One region of the Secundilactobacillus sp. MJ173 genome, then DNA from elsewhere that is predicted to be linked to it. Evidence: riboswitches for the same ligand, from Rfam matches in the RefSeq annotation. Region 1 holds a riboswitch; each other region holds the start of a gene.
What was found. Region 1 has a riboswitch for thiamine pyrophosphate ahead of AC6H04_RS07785 (RNA-guided endonuclease InsQ/TnpB family protein). Riboswitches for the same ligand answer to the same signal wherever they lie in the genome.
Positions count from the first base shown of each region.

Region 2: another riboswitch for thiamine pyrophosphate. It lies ahead of thiS (sulfur carrier protein ThiS); the one in region 1 lies ahead of AC6H04_RS07785 (RNA-guided endonuclease InsQ/TnpB family protein).
Region 3: another riboswitch for thiamine pyrophosphate. It lies ahead of AC6H04_RS05905 (ECF transporter S component); the one in region 1 lies ahead of AC6H04_RS07785 (RNA-guided endonuclease InsQ/TnpB family protein).

Region 1 is NZ_BAAKGN010000049.1:33,348-40,900, reverse strand. It holds gene AC6H04_RS07795 (gamma-glutamyl-gamma-aminobutyrate hydrolase family protein) at 60-800, shown strand; gene tenA (thiaminase II) at 1,061-1,777, opposite strand; gene AC6H04_RS07785 (RNA-guided endonuclease InsQ/TnpB family protein) at 1,931-3,109, opposite strand; TPP riboswitch at 3,227-3,314, opposite strand; gene AC6H04_RS07780 (alpha/beta hydrolase fold domain-containing protein) at 3,525-4,406, opposite strand; gene AC6H04_RS07775 (NAD(P)H-binding protein) at 4,407-5,063, opposite strand; gene AC6H04_RS07770 (tyrosine-protein phosphatase) at 5,236-6,036, shown strand; gene AC6H04_RS07765 (alpha/beta hydrolase) at 6,054-6,980, shown strand; gene purB (adenylosuccinate lyase) at 7,413-7,553, opposite strand, start outside.
Region 2 is NZ_BAAKGN010000013.1:55,732-63,284, reverse strand. It holds gene AC6H04_RS02095 (RNA-guided endonuclease InsQ/TnpB family protein) at 1-1,130, shown strand, start outside; gene AC6H04_RS02090 (flavodoxin family protein) at 1,284-2,045, shown strand; gene thiE (thiamine phosphate synthase) at 2,117-2,749, opposite strand; TPP riboswitch at 2,911-3,000, shown strand; gene thiS (sulfur carrier protein ThiS) at 3,113-3,313, shown strand; gene thiF (sulfur carrier protein ThiS adenylyltransferase ThiF) at 3,327-3,968, shown strand; gene AC6H04_RS02070 (thiazole synthase) at 3,980-4,750, shown strand; gene AC6H04_RS02065 (M20 family metallo-hydrolase) at 4,747-5,970, shown strand; gene AC6H04_RS02060 (GatB/YqeY domain-containing protein) at 6,058-6,504, opposite strand; gene rpsU (30S ribosomal protein S21) at 6,584-6,769, opposite strand; gene AC6H04_RS02050 (pyruvate, water dikinase regulatory protein) at 6,977-7,553, shown strand, end outside.
Region 3 is NZ_BAAKGN010000036.1:60,495-68,047, forward strand. It holds gene AC6H04_RS05870 (O-acetyl-ADP-ribose deacetylase) at 1-73, shown strand, start outside; gene AC6H04_RS05875 (LBP_cg2779 family protein) at 168-356, opposite strand; gene AC6H04_RS05880 (C40 family peptidase) at 623-1,216, shown strand; gene AC6H04_RS05885 (hypothetical protein) at 1,352-1,876, shown strand; gene AC6H04_RS05890 (hypothetical protein) at 1,980-2,330, opposite strand; gene AC6H04_RS05895 (energy-coupling factor transporter transmembrane component T family protein) at 2,389-3,045, opposite strand; gene AC6H04_RS05900 (ABC transporter ATP-binding protein) at 3,042-4,481, opposite strand; gene AC6H04_RS05905 (ECF transporter S component) at 4,497-5,069, opposite strand; TPP riboswitch at 5,171-5,261, opposite strand; gene AC6H04_RS05910 (MFS transporter) at 5,319-6,539, opposite strand; gene pyrF (orotidine-5'-phosphate decarboxylase) at 6,808-7,518, shown strand; gene pyrE (orotate phosphoribosyltransferase) at 7,521-7,553, shown strand, end outside.

The DNA.
Region 1 (7,553 bases):
GAATTGAAAACAAATTATCAATCTGTTAACTTCATTTTAAGGAAGAGGAGGAATCGTCCTTGCGCCCACGAATTGCACTACCAGCTGATACCTTAGCTGAAGCTACCAATATTATTAACGAACGAAACGCTGCCTTTGCGCCCCGGCCTGCTATTGAGGCCATTGTAAAAGCTGGTGGCCTACCCATTATTTTCCCCAGTGTTGATCCCAAAGACGTTGTCGACTACATAGATTTATTTGATGGTGTTGCCTTTCTTGGTGGCGCTGATGTTGATCCCACTTTTTATGGTGAAGAACCTCACGAAAAGCTTGGCGTAACCTACCGCAAACGGGATTTATTCGAGATTGAACTGCTCAAACAGGCTGTTGCAAAAGGTAAGGCTATTTTTGGCATTTGCCGTGGCATGCAGCTGATCAATGCTGGATTAGGCGGAACCGTCTACCAGGATCTGTCGGAAAATCCCCACGCTACGTTAAAACATAACCAAGCAGCCGCTGGCAACATGCCGTCACATCACGTGTCCGTGGATCCGGACAGTCGGCTCTTTAACATCGTAGGAGAACGGCCTTACGTGAACTCCCGGCACCACGAAGCCGTTAAAAAGCTGGCTAGCAGTTTAAAGGTGACGGCTCGCGCAGATGATGGTGTTATTGAAGCTTTAGAATCCATTGATAACGACCAGATTTTAGCCGTCCAATGGCATCCGGAAAACATGTATAAGCATCATGAAGACTCGAAAGCCCTTTTTGCGGACTTGATTGCTCGCAGTCAAAAGGTGGCTGAACGAGATCGAAAATAAGCTGATATAACCCAAGAAGCTGTGACAAAACTCGGTAGATTCCAGAATATAACACCCCAAAACGTCATTCCGATGGTTTTTATCGGGATGGCGTTTTGGGGTGTTATATGGCCGGAATCTGAGTTTTGACGCGCGATTAGGCTATGTTAACGTATTGGAATCAAAGTATCATTATGACTAATCGTAGCTAAAAAATGGATTGAAATACTTACCAATATAGACTTATGGCACAACCTCTTTTTTCGTTTAGAGAATACAGCTTATTCAGTCTTCGACGCTGTGATCTGCGCCAACTGAACACCCGGCAAAAACTGCCAATCTTTCTGATAGAATGCCTGTTCCCAGAAGTCCCACTCGAACTCACAGCTTTCTAGAAAACTGCGCTTAATCTCATCAAGCCGATCTCGACTGTATTTTGGCGCTTCACGATCCAAGATATCAAAGAATGGAAAGCGCTGAGAGGAGTCGTCATCATCCGGTGCGTAGAGTTCAATCCAAGGTGTAAACGGATTTTCAGGCGTATTCTTTCCCTGAGCAACTAAAGTTTTGCCAATTTCACCGTAAGTCCAAGGACATGGCGTCATGGCAGCGATAATATCAATCAAGTCACCCTTCTTTAACACTTCCAGCATATGATTCGTATATAGCTTGGTAGTTGGCGTCATCGGTTGCCCTTGGAGTGACTCGTACGAAGTCCCGGCAACCTCACAGAAGTTTTGATGCGCTTTGGATTCACCTCCGAGCAAAAAATCAATCTGTTGGCTGATAATCTGCATATCCTCACGCGAAGTACTCTTCAAGAGTGCCACCGCATCAGCATGTAAAAACTCATTTAGATAATTATAATCCTGCGTCACGTAAAACATGAGCGCTTCCCTAGATAACTGTCCGGCTGCAATGCCTTTAACAAAGGGATGAGCCATGATGTGATTTAAAATGGGAGTTCCTGCTTCAATTAGTTCTGTCGAAAAGTCCATAAAATAATCTCTGCTACTGATAACTTATAAAAAGTTATAGATTATTCTTGCTTCTACCTATCCTGTCTCGCATAAAACTCGCTAATACAGTTGGTATGATAGTCCACAAGCGTTAATTCCCGGCTAGCCACCGGTACATACTTTGAGGCCTGTTTAGTAGGCTAATTCAAAGTTTTCAGTATCCCTGATATTCAGGGCCGCATTAATATCGCGATCTTCGGTATAGTTACAGTTTCGACATTCATACATCCGATCTTTCAATTTCAAATCAACTTTTTTATGACCAAAGTGGTGGCACAATTTGGAAGTCGGTTCAAAACGGTGGGTCAGATGTACGGGAATGCCTAACCACTGGCATTTAGAAACTAATTTGATTCTAAAATTGTAGAATCCTTGGTGACTAATATCCTTGGCTAAATGTCGGTTTTTCATCATACCTCTAACATTCAAGTCTTCTAAGGCTACCCACTGCGGTTTGGTTCTCACTACAGTAGCGATAATCTTATTTTGATAATCTGACTGAATATTGGTTAATCGTTGATATAAGCGTTGCACTTTCAGCTGAGTTTTGGCTAGATTTAAATCAGTAGCAGATTTCCCTTCTTTCTGTCTTCTAGCTTTCAGTGCTTGATACTGACGAGACATTTTTCTTTGCAGGCGTCTAAGGCGTTTTCTGATGCGCTTTATCCGACTACTTTTATTCTGATTGTGATACAAAGTACCATCATTTAAGATGGCAAATTCTTTTAGACCAAGATCAATGCCAATTGGGTCGCCAGTTAATTCTAACTTTGGCAGTTCAGCCTGTTCCACCAAACAGGTCAGGTAATACCGACCTGCCTTAAATTTGATTCGGCCCTGTTTGATAATGAAGTGTTCTGAGTCTGTAGGAATATAACCGCATTCTTTTAGACGTATCCAACCGAGCTTCGGTAACTTGATTCGGTGACGCTGACAGGGAATAATTTGCGTTTTGCTGTTCTTAACAAAGTAGTAACTACCCTGCCCCCGTTTAAATGATCGCCAACGGGGGAAACCACTTTGTTTCTTGAAAAACCGCTTCATAGCCGTATCAGCATCAATAAAAGCCTGTTTAACCGATTTAGCGTACAGATCCTTAATCCACACGTCGTCAGGGTTAACCTCTAGGTACTCATGATTAAACCACTTACTAAAAGCATAAGCATTTAAGTAGTAGTAGCCTTGCTCATAGCGTTGTTTGTTGATGTCTAGAAACAAATTGTAAGCCCAACGACTACCGCTAATGTGAGAATCAATCAGCCATGCTTGTTTGGCGGTGGGTTTAATTTCAACTTGGTAGGTGGTTAGCATAAGATCACCTTTTCATGTTCCTTTACAAAATTTTATATAAAATGAGGTACAGGTAGCACCTCCTTTTATAATTTTCAACATAGAAGCTAGGAACTCCCTACTCTGAAAGTTCTGAATTATTCGATTAATCGGCTTCCCTTCGCTAGTACTAACTAGATCAGGTTTAAAGGGTATTTCTCAGCACGGGGCACCCCTAGCGTTATGTTAAAGTGAGTATAGCATTTTTATACGTAAAGCGAAATCAATTAGTTGGCGTAAAGAGACGGTAACATAAGTGTACTTAAATTCGATCCGTCAATATAGCCTAATCGTGTTCTACAACTCAGATTCCGGCCATGTAACGTAAACAAGCCACTCCGACAAAAAACATCGAAATGGCTTGTTTACGTTACATCCTGGAATCTACCGAGTTGTATCACACACTCTTTTGCATCAACTGTTGCAACGTCGCAAAGACTTGTTTACTCTCCGGTAAGCCCGGCCACATCAAGAAATCGTGCAACATATTTTTCATTTCATGTACATCAACCTGCGTACCATCGGCCTGCTTTAGCTTATCAGCCAACTTGCGATGGTCAGGCAATAACAATTCCGTTGTACCATACCAAAGACTAACGCGGCCCAAGTGATCCATGGGGCCGTTCAGTGGGGTAACTAATGGATCGTCTAATACCAAATTACCCGCATAATTGGCGCCAACCTGACGCATAGCCTGCAATGGTAATTCTGGATCAGTTTGGTGGCGCTTGACAATTTCCGGATCACGCATGGCTAAGTCGGCCCATGGTGACACTAATACGGTGGAACTCGGCAGCGGCCGCTGTTTAGCGCGCAGTTGCTGTAAGAGTACCAGCGCTAATCCTGCACCAGACGAATCCGCCAACCAGTAAAACTGATCATCCGGATACTCTGCCTGCAGTTCCACATAGGCATCTAGCGAAGCTGGCACCGTCACCACAGCCGTATTTTCAGGGGCTAATGGAAAATCCAACATGGTTGCCTTAGCGCCCATATCCGACACAATCGTTTCCATCCACTGACGGTGACTGTCGGTGGCGGGTACCGTGTAAGCACCCCCGTGAAAAATAACCACGTGCTGGTGCGTTTCCGATTCTGGCAGAAGCGTGACTAAACGTCCGCGTTCTAGTGGCACCACTTTCACTTGGTCAGGCTGCTTGAAGTTGCTTGGATCAAGGTGATCCGTTCGCCGGCTAGGATGCAGAAAGCTGGTTGCCACCTGCTGTTTTAACCGACTACGTTTTGTCTTAAATAGAAGCCAATCACCACGTACACTCATCTATTCAACCTCCTGATTACGCACTGTAAATCGTTGGTGTTGATGCTTCGGGGATTCAATTTCATCCAAAATCGCTAATGCCATATTACCATGAGAGAGTTCGGATTTGCCTTTTGAATCAACCAAAATTTGATCTGTTCCTAAGACATACCCGTTAGTTGGACCCGAGCCAAAGTTACGTGATGGTGAAACGGCCACCCAATCAACGTTATCGATCATTTGCAGAAATTCGTATTCGTAGGTTTGATTCAGCGGGGTTCCAATCCACTGATCATGATCTGGCATTGTCAATAACTGGTCCAATAGGCGCTGACCATCAGGCAGCTTTAAGCTGGCCGCGCCAATAATCACAAATAAACGCGTGTTAGTATCACGTAAATCATGCACCAACTTAGTCAGTAGGTCTAAATGTAAATAGGCCAACGGTGCCCCCATAGGAACCGCAAACGCATCAACGACAACGTCAAAAGCGGCTAAATCAGCTTGAGTTAAGTCAAACGCATCTGTAACTAACAGCTGTGCATCATCACCCAGCGCTTCACGTGCCCGTTCTTCATTACGTACTATAGCTGTGGGTTCATGGCCGCGTTTCTTTGCCTCCGCATACACGGCTGAACCCGTTTTGCCATTGCCGCCAATAATCCCGATTTTCATCATGATCACCTTCCCGTGACAATATTGATACGACAATTATAGCGCTTTCATTTACTTTAAAAAAGCAATTTGCCAATCAATACCACCCCTACCCAGCATCTTGAAACATGAAATGGTTCGCTAATTGGGTTACAATAAAGGGACGCATGTATGACATCAACGAGGGGGGACTTTCATGCAACAAGCTAATCAACGTGTACTCACAATGGACCACGGCTATAACTTTCGGGAACTTGGCGGCTATCCCGCCCGCGACGGTCAAACCGTCAAATGGCAGCGCGTGATTCGCACCGGAACACTGGCTCACTTATCGGATCGGGATCAGCAGACTTTAGTTGACTATGGTCTTAAGTATGATGTGGATTTCCGTTCTAATGGAGAAGTAGCCGAAGCACCAGATCATATTCCTAGCAGCATCGTTTATCGTCACCTCCCAGTTTTTCCTGATGATAAAACGGATGCGTCAAAAACGCAGGCTCAACTCGACGCCGAACTGAAAGCACGAAAGAAGAGTGGCTTTGAGCACATGGTCAACGTCTACCAAGAAATGGTGATCGAACCTCAGGCCCATTCCGCTTACCAGACCTTTTTTGCCATGCTGTTGAATAATACTAACGAAAAAGACGTTCTCCTATTCCACTGCACAGCTGGTAAAGACCGAACTGGTATGGGTGCGACGTTTTTCCTTTCAGCATTAGGCGTGTCACCAAAAATCATCAAACAAGATTACCTATTAACCAACGATGTTTTATCACCATTCGTTCAAACACGGTTAACTAAGGCCAAAAACGAGGGCGTTACTGGCACAATGTTGGCTACCATAAAAGCCCAAATGTCAGTTTCAAGCGGTTATTTTGATGCCGCAATGAAAGCTATCGATAACTATTACGGCTCAATGCCACAATTTTTAAATAAAGCACTGCAATTATCTCATGAAGACATTGCTGATTTGAAGAAACTCTACTTAACTCATTAATTCATGGAGGTTAGAACTTGAAAAAAACAGTTACACTTGGACTCCCACTGGCAGCCGTCGCTACAGGCGCACTATACGTCAGTCACTACCTATTTAACATCGCGTTTAAGCGGGTTAACTACGTGCCAGAAACCTCTAAAGAAAAGCAAAAATACGCTCAACAATACTACGACGACGTAGATTGGTTTAAACAGATTCCACAGGAAACCTGGTATTTGAATAAAAATGACCCACATAAACGACTAGTGGCAACCTTCATTCAACACCCTGATCACTTGAAAAAAACAGTCATTATTTCCCACGGCTATAAGGGAAACCGTGAGACCATGTCGAGTTATGCGAAAATGTTTTACAACTTAGGCTTTAACATTTTGATGCCTGACGACCGCGCTCATGGGGACAGCGCTGGCAAATACATTAATTTTGGTTGGCTGGACCGACTTGATTACATGAGCTGGATCAACAAACTGATCGACATCAAGGGGGAAGACGAAAAGATCCTGCTCTTTGGCGTTAGCATGGGTGGCGCTACCATGGAAATGCTGTCGGGGGAAAATCTACCGACACAGGTAAAAGCCATTATTGCAGATTGTGGCTACTCCAGTATCAAAGAAGAGATGACTTATCTGCTAAAGGAACAGTATCATCTACCTGAATACCCCATTGAACCAATGGTCAGCACCATTAATCGTCACCGATTAGGGTTTTATCTGAGCGACGTGTCTTCTATGGAACAGCTGAAAAAGAACCGTCGCCCGATTCTATTTATCCACGGTGGCAAGGATACGTATGTGCCAGTTAGAATGGCCTACGAAAACTACCGTGCTACCAAGGCACCCAAGCAACTTTGGATCGTCAAAAACGCTACTCACGCCGAAAGTTTCTGGTATAATCCGGCAGCTTATCAGGCACGTGTTTCAACGTTTTTAAAAACTTATTTCTAACATAAGAAAAACTTCAAACATATCCCGTTTGAATTTCACACTTTTGTCACATTTTGTTGATATATTTATATCATAGCAAAGGTAATAAGCTATACCTCTTAATTTTAAGAGGGTACACTTCCTTGTTTCATCAGTTTCCTCTCCCCTAGGAACTGATTGCATGTGGGATCTATCCTCCTCCCCCTAGAAACGGATCCCATGCTCCTCTTTAATACCTTCCAATTCCCCCCTTAAATTGGAAAGTTAATCCCTATTAAAAAAACCAAACTCCAACGAGTTTGGTTTTTTAATAGGGATTTTTACTGTTATATAGCCGAATCGGGCTACACCAGGCAGACAGCTGCATGTAAGGGACTTCAGGCACAAATCCAAGCCCAGGATTTATACCTGAAGTCCCTTACACTCCGCTATCTAACCGCCTGGTTCCGCACCTTACTTTAACCCAATCCTCTCAAATATCTCATCCACCCTGCGGATATGATAATGATAATCAAAGGCATCATTAATATCGTCCTCTGATAGATGGGACATGATGGTTTCATTTCCTTCCACTAGCGGACGGAACTGGACGCC
Region 2 (7,553 bases), on a different contig from region 1:
GGCAGATTGATTGTCATATTGGTGGCAGTCGCTGGGCCTACAACCTGTTTTTGGATATCAATCAGCAACGCTACGAAATGGGCTATTGCTACTTAAATGCTTACGCTTTTAGTAAGTGGTTTAACCATGAATATCTAGAAGCTAACCCTGATGATATATGGATCAAGGATTTATATGCCAAATCGGTTAAACAGGCCTTTATTGATGCGGATACTGCCATGAAGCGTTTTTTTAAGAAGCTGAATGTTTTCCCACATTGGCGTTCGTTTAAGCGCGGTCAAGGCAGTTACTACTTTGTTAAAAACAGTAATACGCAAGTGATTGCCTGCGAACGTCACCGGATTAAGTTACCGAAGCTTGGCTGGGTTCGTTTGAAAGAGTTGGGCTACATTCCGACAGACTCAGAACATTTCGTTATCAAACAAGGCCGGATTAAAATTAAGGCTGGTCGGTATTACCTGACCTGTTTAGTGGAACAGGCTGAACTGCCAAAGTCAGCACTGACTGGCGAACCAATTGGTATTGATCTTGGTCTAAAAGAATTTGCCATCTTAAATGATGGTACTCTGTATCATAATCAGAATAAAAGCAGTCGCGTAAGATACATCAGAAAACGCCTTAGACGCCTGCAAAGAAAAATGTCCCGTCAGTATCATGCACTGAAAGCTAGAAGACAGAAAGAAGGGAAATCTGCTACTGATTTTAATCTAGCTAAAACTCAGCGGAAGGTGCAACGCTTATATCAACGATTAACCAACATTCAGGTAGATTATCAAAATAAGATTATTGCTGCTGTAGTGAGAACCAAACCGCAGTGGGTAGCCTTAGAAGACTTGAATGTTAGAGGTATGATGAAAAACCGGCATTTAGCTAAAGCTGTTAGTTACCAAGGGTTTTATAATTTTAGAATCAAATTAGTTTCTAAATGCCAGCAGTTAGGAATTCCAGTGCACTTGGCCCACCGTTTTGAACCAACTTCTAAGTTATGCCATCAATGTGGCTATAAGAAAGTTGATTTAAAGCTAAGTGAGCGAACCTATCAATGTCCTAAATGTAATTATACTGCCGATCGTGATATTAATGCGGCCCTGAATATCAGGGATACTGAAAACTTTGAACTAGCCTACTAAAACGGGCTTCAAAGAATGTACCGGTGGCTAGCCGGGAATTAACGCTTGTGGACTATCATATCAACTGTATTAGCGAGTTTTGTGCAAGGCAGGATAGGAAGAAGCAAGAAAAATCTATAACTTTTTATAAGTTATCAGTAGCAGGGGACTATTTTGAAAATACTTGGGATTCTTGGAGCTCACAGGCAAAACGGCTTAACTGCCACCATGCTGAACACCGTTTTAAACAGTGTGCCGGCACCCCACGTCACGGAAACGATTTACTTGGAGGACTACCCATTCCACCCTGATCAGGGGAAACATCGCGACCCAGTTTTAGACCAGCTCACTGACAAGTTGTTAGAAAGCGATGTCTGGGTATTCGCTGCACCGACATACTGGGGTGGCCTAGCCGGTAGAATGAAGGATTTTCTCGATTGCATGCGTGGCCGGTTGGTGCGTTTTGATCATAAAGGGGGTACGCATCCAGACCGGTTCAAAAATAAACACTATCTGAGCATTACCAGCTGTTATGCCGGAACAGTTGAAAACTTTGTCTCTGGTATCACAGATAACACTTTTCGTACCATTGATAAAATTATGTCTGCTGCAGGGCTCATTAAAATCAACGAATTGGTCTTGCCAGGCACCCTGTTCATGAAACAGGTTCCGGCTGCCAAACTCGCTGAATGTAAACGATTGGGAACCAAATTAATCACTAAACCGAAACGAGATGACAATACATTGAAACGTTATATTGAACTGTTCTGCATGGTTGCTGTAATGGCCTTTTTAACGATGGGCATCCAGTTTTTATTTCACTTGATTTCTGCTAGTGAATTTTGGCTGATCTATGTCAGCTTTGTGGTCATTTTCTTTGTGTTGCTAGCCAGTATCTTGCATTTCTTTACCATTGTGAAACATCGCCGACGTTAATAGATATTGTATATAGCAATAATCAAAATTGTATATTACAAATAAACGCTCTTTTTTTGCAATGAGCGTTTTTAATTTGTCACTTCAATCACCTTTCGCCGTAATTTTTGAGTCGCTTTTAAAGGATCAGCGGCTTTCATAATCGCTGAGACAACTGCCACACCATCAACGCCAGCTGGCTTCACCGTCTCCACGTTATCGGCATTTAACCCCCCAATCGCATACACCGGAATATCCACTGCTTGCTTGATAGCCCTCAGCGTATCAACGCTGGTTCGAACGGTTTCAACGTGGGTGGTTGTAGGAAAAATTGCTCCTACTCCCAGATAATCAGCGCCTTGTTCAACCGCTAACCGAGCTTGATTCATCGTTTTGGCGGTCGCACCAATGATGGCATCCGGTCCTAATATCTGTCGTGCCACGTCAACGGGTAAATCTTTTTGACCCAGATGAACCCCTGCTGCTCCCACCGCTTGAACAATATCCAGCCGGTCATCGATCAACAGTGGAATACGGTACTTATCCGTTATCTGTTTGACCGCGTACGCCCGCTGAAAATACTGCAGGCTGGTCAGGTCTTTTTCGCGCAATTGAACAAGGTCTACCCCACCCTGACACGCAGCGTCGATTCGGTTTAAAAACGTTGCTTGGGAATAATCTAATGCATCGGTAACTAAGTAAAGTGGTCGCTTACTGATCTCCATTATTTGCCTCCAGATTGACTGAACTTTTAATTCTCGCCAACAGTCTACCGAAATTTTTCTGAGTTGTCACGTGAATATTCTTGCTTGACTTCCACAATGTTCTAGCTTATAAATATAACCAATGAGTCGTTTAACTGACTCAAACTAAAAATTAAATAACGTTAGTTCGTCTGGGGTGCCAATTGGCTGAGATTAAACCCATCGAACCTGATGTAGTTTGTACTACCGAAGGAAGACAACTTTTACTGAATTTATCAGTCCAAAGACCTTCCTGCGTGAAAGGTCTTTTTTCATGCAGGATAGCTTTGAGAATTCGACTTGATGTAACCCCTTCCTCGTAGACAAACGGAAAGGGGCTTTTTTATGGTTACAGTAAACGGCGAGCCATTAGCGGAAGCTGCTGGCAAAAACCTACTCACATTTTTACAACAACGCGAAGCACCCATCGACAACATTGTCGTGGAGTTAAACGGGACGATTATCCACCGTCCTGAATACGAGCAGACGTTGATTAAACCAAACGACAAACTGGAGCTGATTTCGTTTGTCGGCGGCGGACGCTAAGGAGGGATTGCTTATGCCAACCATTCAAGGAATGGCCATCGAGGATGTTTATCAGGGGATGAAAGACCGTAACGTGGCTAACTCCACCGACCGTCTAACCGCCGCCCACGTCACCATCGCCGGCGCTGGCGGTTTGGGCTCCAACATCGCCATCGCACTAGCTCGTATCGGTGTCGGCCATTTAACGTTGATTGATTTCGACCAGGTTGAACTGAGTAATTTAAACCGGCAGCAGTTTAAACTCAGCCAAGTGGGCATGGATAAAGTGACTGCCCTTAAGCAAAATCTGCAAGAATTCAACCCCTTCGTCACCATCGATACGCTGGTTCAAAAAGTGGACCATGACAACGTAGCAGAACTCTTTGCCGATGCCGATATTATCTGTGAAGCCTTTGACAATCCCAGTGCCAAAGCCATGCTATTAGATGCTGCCAGTGAATTTTTCCCTGACAAACCCATGGTCATGGCTACCGGGATGGCCGGCACGCACAGTTCTAACTCAATTACAACCAAGCAGGTTCGCCCTAACCTCTACATTGCTGGTGATGGCACGACTACTGGTGCAGAGGGGCTCATGGCACCGCGAGTCATGATTGCAGCCGGCCATGAAGCCAATATGATTACCCGTTTAATTTTAGGAGAAACTAATATTTAGGAGGAAATAGCATGTCTGAAGATGCAGATTTACTCACCATTGGTGGTCACACATTCACCTCACGTTTCATTCTCGGATCCGGCAAATATTCTTATGACCTGATTGATTCAGCCATCAACCAGGCTAAGGCCCAGATCATCACCATGGCGTTACGTCGGACGGATTCAGCCGAGGAAAATATTCTCAACTACATTCCTGAAGGGATTACCATTTTGCCGAACACTTCAGGATCAACCAACGCTGAAGAAGCCATTCGTACCGCCCGTTTAGCCCGAGAGCTCAGTGGCAGTAACTTTATTAAACTGGAAGTTGTCCCGGATAAAAAATACTTGATGCCAGACAACAACGAAACCGTCAAAGCCACAGAAGTATTGGCCAATGAAGGATTCATCGTCATGCCCTACGTCCTGCCCGATCTAAACGTTGCTCGCCAGTTAGTGGATGCCGGAGCTGCCACCGTGATGCCATTAGCCGCTCCAATCGGTACTAATAAAGGTTTAGCAACCAAAGATCTGATTCAAATCTTGATTGATGAAATTGATGTGCCGGTGATTATTGATGCCGGGATTGGCCGTCCTAGCGAAGCAGCCGCAGCGATGGAAATGGGTGCTGACGCCATCATGGCTAACACCTCTATGGCCACCGCGCAAAATATTCCACTCATGGCAGAGGCCTTTCGCCTCGGTGTTGAAGCTGGCCGAAAAGCCTATCTGGCCGGTCCTGGTCGCATTATTGAACGTGGTGCGGTCGCTTCTTCTCCGTTAACTGGCTTAAGCAAATGATTCGTGAAACTAATGAGTGGCTGACTTTTGAACGCCGATTTCAGCAAATCATTCAGCTTTCTAACCACACTACTGGTCAAAATCGTTTGGTCTATTCATCCAACTGGATAGCCGCACAGTCGGCTTTGATCCACTTCGGTCAGCAAATCGGTCTTACCACCATGGTGGATAACTACGGCAACGTCTACTTAGACTTACCCGGTAAAGATGATCAAGTGATTGCGACTGGTTCGCATATGGATACCGTCATTGACGGTGGTAAATATGACGGGTTATACGGCGTGCTCGGTGGCCTTCAAGCCATTAATGCACTGAAAAATCGGCTGGGGACACCGCAGCACACCCTGCGTCTCATTTCTTTTAGCGAAGAAGAAGGTAGCCGCTTCAACACCACCTTCAGCGGTTCTAAATACTATGCGCTTCACCAATCAGTGACCGCGTTAATCGATGCTGGCGGTGTAAGTTTTGAACAAGCTCGTCATCATGCTGTCAACCAACTGCAGTCATTGTCCAACGTGATGGTGCAACGACCGGCGATTCCAGCTAGTTTTACCGAATTGCATGTTGAGCAAGGTCCTAGACTGATTACGAGTCACGACCAGATTGGCTTAGTTTCTGGCATCGTTGGTCAGCGTCGTTGGACGGTCACCGTTCAAGGCGAGTCAAATCACGCTGGCACTACCCCGATGGATGAACGGCACGACGCACTTCAAGCCACAGTAACTATGATTTCGTCACTGAACCAGTATGCTCACCAGTTGAGCGATCATTTAACCTTCACCGTGGGTCAGCTAACAGTTTCACCGAATACGTCAAACGTGATTCCAGGAACTGTAACCTTTACGATTGATGCCCGTCATGCTGATGATCGTGTGTTGGATGCATTCGAGCAGTTCATCGACAACAGCCAACATCAGTTAACAGATCCACAAATCAACGTTAGCCTCAAGCGTTACGTCAAAGATTCACCGGCAACGTTTGACAGAAACCTGCTTTCACAAAATGAGCTGATTGCACAGCAATTAGGACTCACGTCACGGGTCATGACTTCCGGTGCTGGTCATGATAGTTACGTGATGAATCAAGTGTCACCCACTACGATGATTTTCGTCCCCAGTGAAGGCGGGATCAGTCACGCACCCAATGAATTGACTCAGCCAGCCGATCTGAAGGCCGGCATTAAATTACTAATGGCTAGTCTGCACGCCCAGGCATACTAGTGATTAAAACACTTTCCGATTAATTAAAAAGGGACCGAGTAGCCGTCTAAACGCAGCTACTCGGTCCCTTTTGGGGTTAAAATTGAATTATTTGCTTAACAGAGACTTTACGGTCTTGTTAACAAGACTACCATCAGCTTTACCCTTAAGCTTAGGCATAACAGCACCCATCACTTTACCGAAGTCAGCCATTGAACTGGCGCCAACTTCACTCACCGTATCGGTGACAATCTGCTTAACTTCGTCCTCGCTCAGTTGCTTTGGCGCATACTTCTCCACCAACTTAATCTCAGCATCCAAACCGTCAACTAAATCCTGGCGACCTGCGTCAGCAAATTCTTGACGTGATTCCTTGCGTTGCTTAAGCTCACGGGAAAGTACCGTTAATTCCTCGTCATCGCTTAAATCGTGACCCAGCTTAACCCGTTCGTTGGTTAAAGCTGCCTTGATCATCCGAATAACGCTCAAAGCAACCTTGTCGCGAGCCTTCATAGCTGTTTTTAAATCTTCTGTAAGCGTGTCTGATAATGACATGTGCAAAACCTCCTAATGGTCATTAATTGGTCCAAATCCTCAAAAAAAGACTCCTGTCATACAGGAGCCCCGTTGCAACTTAGAAACGCTTCTTGTTCTTGCGTTTTCTTGCTGCTTCTGATTTTAATTTCTTTTTAACGCTTGGCTTTTCATAAAACTCACGTTTACGGTATTCTTGTAAGGTACCGCTTTTTGAAACGGTTCGTTTGAAGCGCCGAAGAGCATCGTCAAGAGACTCGTTTTTGCGAACGATTGTCTTTGTCATGTAAATCCCTCCCTCCGAGCTCTAGTAGTAACCGATTGAAAATGAACAACAAAAGAAGCCCTTTCCAATAGTTCCTTTTAATTATACCTACCTAATGCCCGCACGTCAATCATTTCAATTAAGTTTTATCGCAGAAATTCAAATATCGCCCGCAAGTTCTCACCTGTGCTAGAATTAGACTAAATCGAAAATAACGGGGGCTTCATTATGGCTGAAAATTCAGATATCGATATCTTCATTATCTCAGATTCGTCCGGTGAAACGGCGTTAACTGTTGCGCAAACAGCCGTGGCACAATTTCCTGACATCCAAGTTAAGTATCAACGTTTTCCCTTCATTCAAACTGAGTCGATTCTAACCGGCATCTTGAAAATGGCTGCGCGTAAAAATGCCGTCATTTACTATACATTAGTTACACCGACTTTAAGTGAACAAATTCAGCACTTTACGGAGGAGAACCACCTGCAAGCCTTTGATTGCCTTCAACCCGCCATCAAAGCTTTAACTGAAAGAACTGGCGTGAAACCTGCATCTATTCCAAGCATCAACCACAGCTTGACTGATACTTACTTTGACCGTATTGGGGCCATGGAATTTGCCGTGGCTTATGATGACGGTAAAGATCCCACTGGTCTCCTGAAAGCTGACATTGTCATTCTTGGCGTTTCGCGGACTTCCAAAACACCACTTTCACTTTTCCTGGCAAATCGTGGGATTAAAGTGGCCAATTTACCACTATCACCAACCTCACAGCTGCCCGATGAATTATGGCAAGTTGATCCAG
Region 3 (7,553 bases), on a different contig from region 1:
ACCGCTTCAAGTGACAATGGTGGCGTTTGATCAAAAAACGTACGACGCCTTTAACGAAGCAATGGGAAACTAAAAACAGCTTGTTAATCAGAGAACATCTGATCAACAAGCTGTTTTGTCTATACTGTGATACTTGTACCGCGTTCATTGATGTTGACCCCTATGAATTAGTTTGCGCCGATAAAATGATTCAGTACCGCAGTTTCTTCAGTCGTTGGGTCACTTTCCATTGACTTGATATTGTGTAACCGTTCAACTGTAATGTGAAGATTTAAGGCCAGTTCAGTATCTGTAAGATTATGTTTCTTTTGATATTGAATGATTTTTTCTGCAATACCGTTTACTTCTTGTTCCATAATATACCTCCACCTGATATGACTTAAAACTAAACACAACTAAACCTAGGTTCATTATAAACGATTTTTGGGAGTCCGCCAAAGAATTAGAAGTTTGGATGAGTAATAATTCAGAATAATACTGAGGGAACTTAAACAACAGTGATTAAGCAGGTAGATCAATGAAAAAGGGACAAAAGTTACATAAAATCAACTGCACTGTAATCTTTTCGTGATGTTACTCCTGTATCATTGTAAATATTAATAATTAATATGAGGTGATAGTTATGAACCTAAAACACAGTTTACTGATGCTGACGGCCACCGTTTCCTTGTTTGGCGCAACGGTCACTACGGCTTCAGCTGCAACCATTCAGGCATTACCTAACCAAGAGGCAACAAGAGCGGCTCATGACGCCGTTGAAGGAAGTAATGACAGCCAGACTGCAACTACGGCTCAGTCAACTGACAATAGTTCTACTGTTGTCGATAATGATGGTGAAACTGCCACCACGTCTCAAACTAAGGCAGTGGTTAATTTAGCGAAGAAGTTAGCCACCATGAACATCCCCTACGTGTGGGGTGGTGAATCATTGCACGGTATGGATTGTTCCGGTTTGACGGATTACGTTTACGCGCACGCTGCCAATATTCACCTGGGACACTATACGGTAACTCAAGAGGGGCAGGTCAATCGTAAACCCGTTTCTCAAGCTAAACCAGGGGACCTACTTTTTTGGGGATCGGCTGGTGCTACACACCACGTTGCCATTTATATCGGCAATAACCAGTTTGTAGCAGCGCCTCAACCAGGTCAAAACGTAGATGTTGAGACTATCAGCAGTTACTTCATGCCAAGTTTTGCAGGGACCGTTAAGTAATAATCGCTATCCCCACGTATTCGTTTGCACTCATGTTATAATGGGCGTAAATAAGTAAGGGGGGAGTGGCAGATTCTGTGGGATGAATTTGTCCAATGATAAGCGATGAAAACATTAATCAAGATAGTGTTACCAATGGCAGTTTTAGGATTGCTTGGGGGTTGTGGCTCACAGGAAAAGTCGCATTCGGCATCAACCAAGTCCCAAACAAGTCAGGTAGCGAAATCTAAGACTAGTAGTCGTTCTGAAAGCGATTCTTCAACTAAGGCTGTAGCTGAATCTTCTACTGAAGCCAAAAAGCCCAGCGAAAAAAAGCAGGATAGCCAAACGACTAAACAGCAAGCTCAAACTAAAGGCTCTCAAGAAAATGTCACTGAAAGTCACCCAGCAGTGACGCAGCAGGTGCTTGCCAGCCGAATTTCGCGGTTGCTCAGTGGTCAGTATGCTCCTCAGGATTTAAGCTTTCAGTTTAGTCAATCTGGTGCTGGTATTTATACGGTTCAAGTACAGGAAAACCACCAGTCGCCCAATATGAAGGCTAAGGGTGCGGATCCAAGCACCAGTCCCACGATTGCATGGTTTAAGACCAATGCGAAGGGCCAGCTACTCAAGTCAGTTGACGGCGGTGTTAATTACGTGGTCGTTGGTAATGCGTATTAAAAATAGAGCTGTTTCACGGCTCGGAATTTAAATAAAAAACAAACAAGCGCTATTTCGAGCAATTCGGAATAGCGCTTGTTTGTTTTAATTAGTATCTGGTGAGTTACCACATACCGTGTTTTTTTCGAATCGATGATCTAAATCCAAACAGGGTAACGATAAAGGCAAAGAATGCAATTGCAGCAACGATTGTCCACAACCAGCTGTTAGTTTGAACGAAAACGTAGTAGCCAACGCCGATTGAACTGAAAAAGGTTAGTAGCAAAGATAAAAAGAGATTGTCGATACCATAAAACGCGTGACCGATAGTCAAAACAATGGCACCTGTAAACACGGTTTCTGCGCTTACCATACTGCCTAAGTGATAGAAAAATGCACCTAGTTCAAGTAATACGCCCAGAACCATTACGGTCACGCCAAATGCTGTCGTGAATTTTAGTGGTTTTCGAGCCATAATGATCACCTTCTTTAAACTATATTATAAATCTTTTAAGTGAAATGGGGTAATCATATCATTGCAAATGTAAGCCAAATAACGCAAATTGTAATAGTACCAAACTACCAATAACGATCAACCAGTCCCACCAGCGGATACGGATCTGTTTGAAATACGTGCGGGGAGCGCCTTCAGAAAAGCCGTGTGAAGTCATGGCTTCAGCTAAGTTTTCTGACCAGTCTAACGAGGCAAGAATAGCCTTAAAATAGAGTTGGGGTGACCAAATATGCAGCGCTTGTCCGCGCATATTGCCAGCTGCCCGGATGACATTTACTTCACTAATAATTTTTGGCAGCAAGTTGAAAGCGCCTAAGAAACCGTAAGCAAACTTACTGGGAATGTGCGCATTCTGTTCCAGAGACATCACCAAATCAGCAACTGAAGTGGTTAACGTTGCGGCTGAACCCACAAAGACGTAGGCGTAGATCCGGGTGAACAACACTAGGGCAAAATGGATGCCAGCGTTTGACTGCAATAAAATCGCTACTGCCAGTGCCAGTGCCGGAATTAAGGGGACAAAGAACAGCAGTACAAGTCGCTTTAAGCTCGGTCGGCTGCTGAGGATGATTAATAAACCAATCACTGCCAACCCTAAGTTAACTGTCCAGGTATTAGTAAAGGAAATTTCTAGCGCAATCAGTACCGCTAATAAGAATTTTAAACTTGGATTCACGCTAATCCCTCCACATACTGTAATTGTTTGTTTTCCAGAGTGACATGGTAGTCAACTAAGGCATCCAAGCCAAAGAGCTGATGGCTGACAATGATCATGGTTTGCTGACAATCTTTCGCAACTTGTTTCATGATGGTCATAATGGCTTGCAATGAGCTAAAATCAAGCCCAGTGAACGGTTCATCGAACAGCAAGACTGGAGTGGCCATGATCAGCATTTCTAAAATTTGCAATTTTTTCTTTTGACCGCCGCTTAACGTGTAGACTACTTGGTCTTGCAACTGAGTTAACTGTAATTGTTCTAGAAATTTAGGAATACGATCCTTAAAATAAGCGGGTGCCTGACTATTTTTTAAAGACAGTGTCAGTTCTTCTGCAACCGTCACGTTTAAGAACTGCTGATCAGCATCTTGGAAGACCAAGGCGACTTGTTGGTATAGTCGATTAGGTCGAATTTTAGCAATTTCCTTTTGGTTAAGTAACAAGGAACCGTTGTATTGATGCAGTTTTGAAAGCGCTAATAGCAAAGTCGATTTACCTGTACCATTAGCACCGGTCAACAGGGTGATGTGATGCTGGAAGAAGTCAATTTTAGGTTGTGACACCAGAGTGGAAGTACCAGCGATTAATTTTAAATCATGTGCTGAAATAATCGGCTGATCAGTTTCCTTTGGCAAAAGTAATTGCTGATTAGAGGTATCCTGCCGTTTAAAACTAGCCATTTTTTGCGTCGCCGCATCGGAGTCGAGTAATTCGAGTGAGTCACCCGTACCATTTAGCACAAAAAGGTGATCGATATAAGCATCATAGTCTTCAAGGTCGTGATCGGAAATGATAATGGTCTTGTGCTCTTCGTGCTGCAGTCTTGAAAGCTTAGCTAACAATAACTGACGGGCAACTGGATCGACGCTGGCAAAAGGTTCATCTAACAGGATGGTGTCGGCTTGCATGGCGATGATTACAGCTAGGGCAACTTTTTGTTTTTCACCACCTGAGAGACTATTAAGTTGGCGATGACGTAACGGACTAATCTCCACGTAATCAAGTGCTCGGTCAACCCGGGGCATCATTTCTTCTGGTGCCACGCACTGATTTTCTAACGCAAAAATTAATTCACGTTCGACTGTGTCCATGGCAAACTGCTGGTTGGGGTTTTGAAACATCATTGCAACTAGCTGGCCACGCTTTGTTTCTGGTATGTCACTAATTTTGGCGTCGTTTAACCGGACTTCTCCGGCAGTAATCAGGCCACCAAACTTCGGGTAAAGGCCACTAATAATCTTCATCAGGGTGGACTTACCAGAACCAGAGGGACCCGTCAGCAGTGAAAAGCCGCCGTCAGGAAAAGTGGCTGAAATATCAGCCAAAGTCAAAGGCTTTTGACCGTCCTCAGTCGGATAAGAAAATGATAGTTGATTTACCGAAATCGTTGCCATGAGTTTACCTCAATTCTAGCGCGTTTGAGTTTGCATCAAGTGTGTCCGGTCAAGCAAGTTGACGATGGCCTTAACCAGTAAACCGGAGAAGATCCAAGTTGAAACCAGACGGATGATGAACAGTGCAATCAGCAGGCCAATGTGATACTTGGAGTAACCGTTACGAATCATGTCCCAACCAAAAGTGACGATGGTGGTGGTCAGCACACTGAGATTCAGGCTAAACCAGTCGTAACGCTTGTAGCCAGTGAAGGTAAAGCCTAATTCTGAAGCAACCCCTTGAACAACACCGGAGATCATGGTGCTAGCACCCCATTGACCGCCAAGGAACATTTCAACTACCGACCCTAAAAGTTCACCAAGGGTAGCCGAACCGACTTTTTTAAAGACGTATCCGGATAATGGACCAGCCATCACCCAGATGCCCATGATGATGTCATTGGCGCCGGGGCCAAGTCCAACTGGTGTGAGGGCAACTGTTAGTACGTTGTACAATGGACCGACGACCCAATAGATCACCCCAAAGAAAATCGCAATTAACGTTAGCAAGATAATGTCGCGTAAGTGCCAAGCATTTGAATATTTCATGACAAAAGCCTCCAAATATAGTTTTGCTAAACGTTTTCCACAGAAAAAGAGTCAAAGATAAACGATTATCTTTGACTCTTCCTTTTGGCTTTTATCATCAGAAAATAAATGCATTATGCTCCCTTCGCTGGTATTAACCAGATCAGGTTCAATGGGTGGTATCTCAGCCAAAAGGCACCCCAGATAACGTTTAGTACAATGTTCAGTCTACACGGACTAGTTAGTATTTGCAAGCAAACTAATGCGGAGTTATGCGCGACCTAACTTCTTTAAATTCGGAATTGTCAGCATGGTGCATAGACTAATGATGTAGAGGATTGACAGGAATCCCATGACGACGATTAAACTGTAATGATCCATCAAGAAACCGATTGCTACACTGGAGAAGCCACCGATTGCACGTCCAACGTTAACGATAACGTTGTTGGCAGTTGAGCGGATTTCAGTTGGGTAAAGCCGAGAAATGACAGCACCATAACCACCGAACATGCCGTTTGAGAAGAAACCAAGAATGGCGCCGGCGATCAGTAAAGTCACCTCATTAACTGCCAGGGTGATGCTAAAGACTGCAACTGCGGAGCAAATCAAGAAAATACCAAATGCCAAACGGGGACCGAAATAATCAAGAATGCTGCCGAAAGTCATCATCCCAATACTCATGCCGACAATCGTTGCAATCATCCAAATAGAGGAACCAGACACGCTTAAGTGCAATTTCTGTTGCATGATGGAAGGCAGCCAGTTCATTAAACCAAAGTAGCCGGCAATTTGGACCACCACCATCACGCTAAGGGCAATGGTTTGATAAGCTAGCTTGGGTGTCTTGAACAGTGCACTGATTCGAACCCGTTTGCTGGGATCTTTTTCAGCCTTCTTGGCGGCTAAAAATTCGTCGCTATCGTGTAAATGACGACGGATGAAGTAGGTTAAGCCAACCGGAATCAAGCCGAATAAGAACAGTGCCCGCCAGCCGAATGCAGGAATAATAAAGGCGGCAGAGATGGCGGCTAAAATAGCACCAATTTGACCACCAATTGCGGCAATAGACGTCATTTTACCGATCTTATGATGATTAAAGTTTTCGGCAATCAGCGTAATGCCGACACCGTATTCACCACCAGCACCAACACCGGCAATAAAACGGCAAAGGTAGATCAGTGTAATGCTATTTGCGAAGTACATGGCAGCAGTGGCAAAAGCAAAAATGAATACGGTGTGAGAAAAAGTCCGTACTCGTCCAAAACGGTCAGCAATAACGCCGAAAAAAATGCCACCCACTAGCATGCCCAAATTAGTGATTGATGAAATCAGCCCTGCCTGAGCACCGTTGATATGTAAATCAGCGATGATGGAAGAAAGTGCGAAGGAGAGGAATAAAACGTCCATATTCTCCAAAGCAAATCCCGCCGAGGTAGAAGCGATCGTCCACTTTTGGTTCTTACTTAGTGCGTGGTGTGCAGTAGTTTCCATATTCAGTTTCCTCCAAAATAAGTGCTCACTGGCACTTGTTATTTTTGCGGTTACGGATCTAACCGTCGCTGGTATTGTGACATAGTTTATTGACGAATACAAGTACTTCTTGACGGTAACTAGCTGACTGATGTAAACTCAAAGCAAGATATCTTTAACTTAGCCCAGTGAGACTAACAAGTTTACGGAAGAAGTCCATCTTCTTGATGGAACCAGTGAACCGTTTAGCGCTCGAGCTAAACGGTTTTTTGTGTAGAAAGGAGAAAAAATGCGTCCCATTATTATTGCGTTAGACTTTGAGGATCGGAATCAAGTATTCAATTTTTTGGATCAGTTTGACCACCAAGATCAATTATTTGTGAAGGTTGGCATGGAACTCTTTTACTTTGAGGGACCGAAGATTCTATTGGAATTGCGTAAGCGTGGGATCCAGGTTTTCCTTGATTTAAAATTGTACGATATTCCTAATACCGTTGAGCAAGCCATGTATCAGTTAGGTCAGCAGGAGGTTTCCATGGTGACGGTTCACGCGGCTGGCGGGGCTGAGATGATCAGCAGAGCAAAGAAGGGACTATTACGTGGTAGTCAAAAAGCCGGCGTGAAACCAGCTAAATTACTTGCCATTACGCAGCTCACTTCAACGTCTGAAGAACAGATGCGTACTGAGCAGTTGGTCAATGCCAGCTTGACGGAATCAGTCCGGCATTATGCGCAGTTAGCAGAGGCTAGCGGGGCCGATGGCGTTATTTCATCAGCCCTTGAAGACCCCATGATTCACCGTTCGACCAGTGATGACTTCTTGTGCATCAACCCCGGGATTCGGTTAGCTACTGATAGTGCCAACGATCAAAAACGGGTGGTGACACCGGCTCAAGCTGCTGAGCTGGGCAGTGACGGTCTGGTGGTTGGCCGATCGATTACTCAAGCGGATGATCCGGTTGCTGCGTATCAAAAAATTGCCAAAGAATGGGAGCTATAATTATGACTGAAATTGCACGTCAAATTGCACAGGAT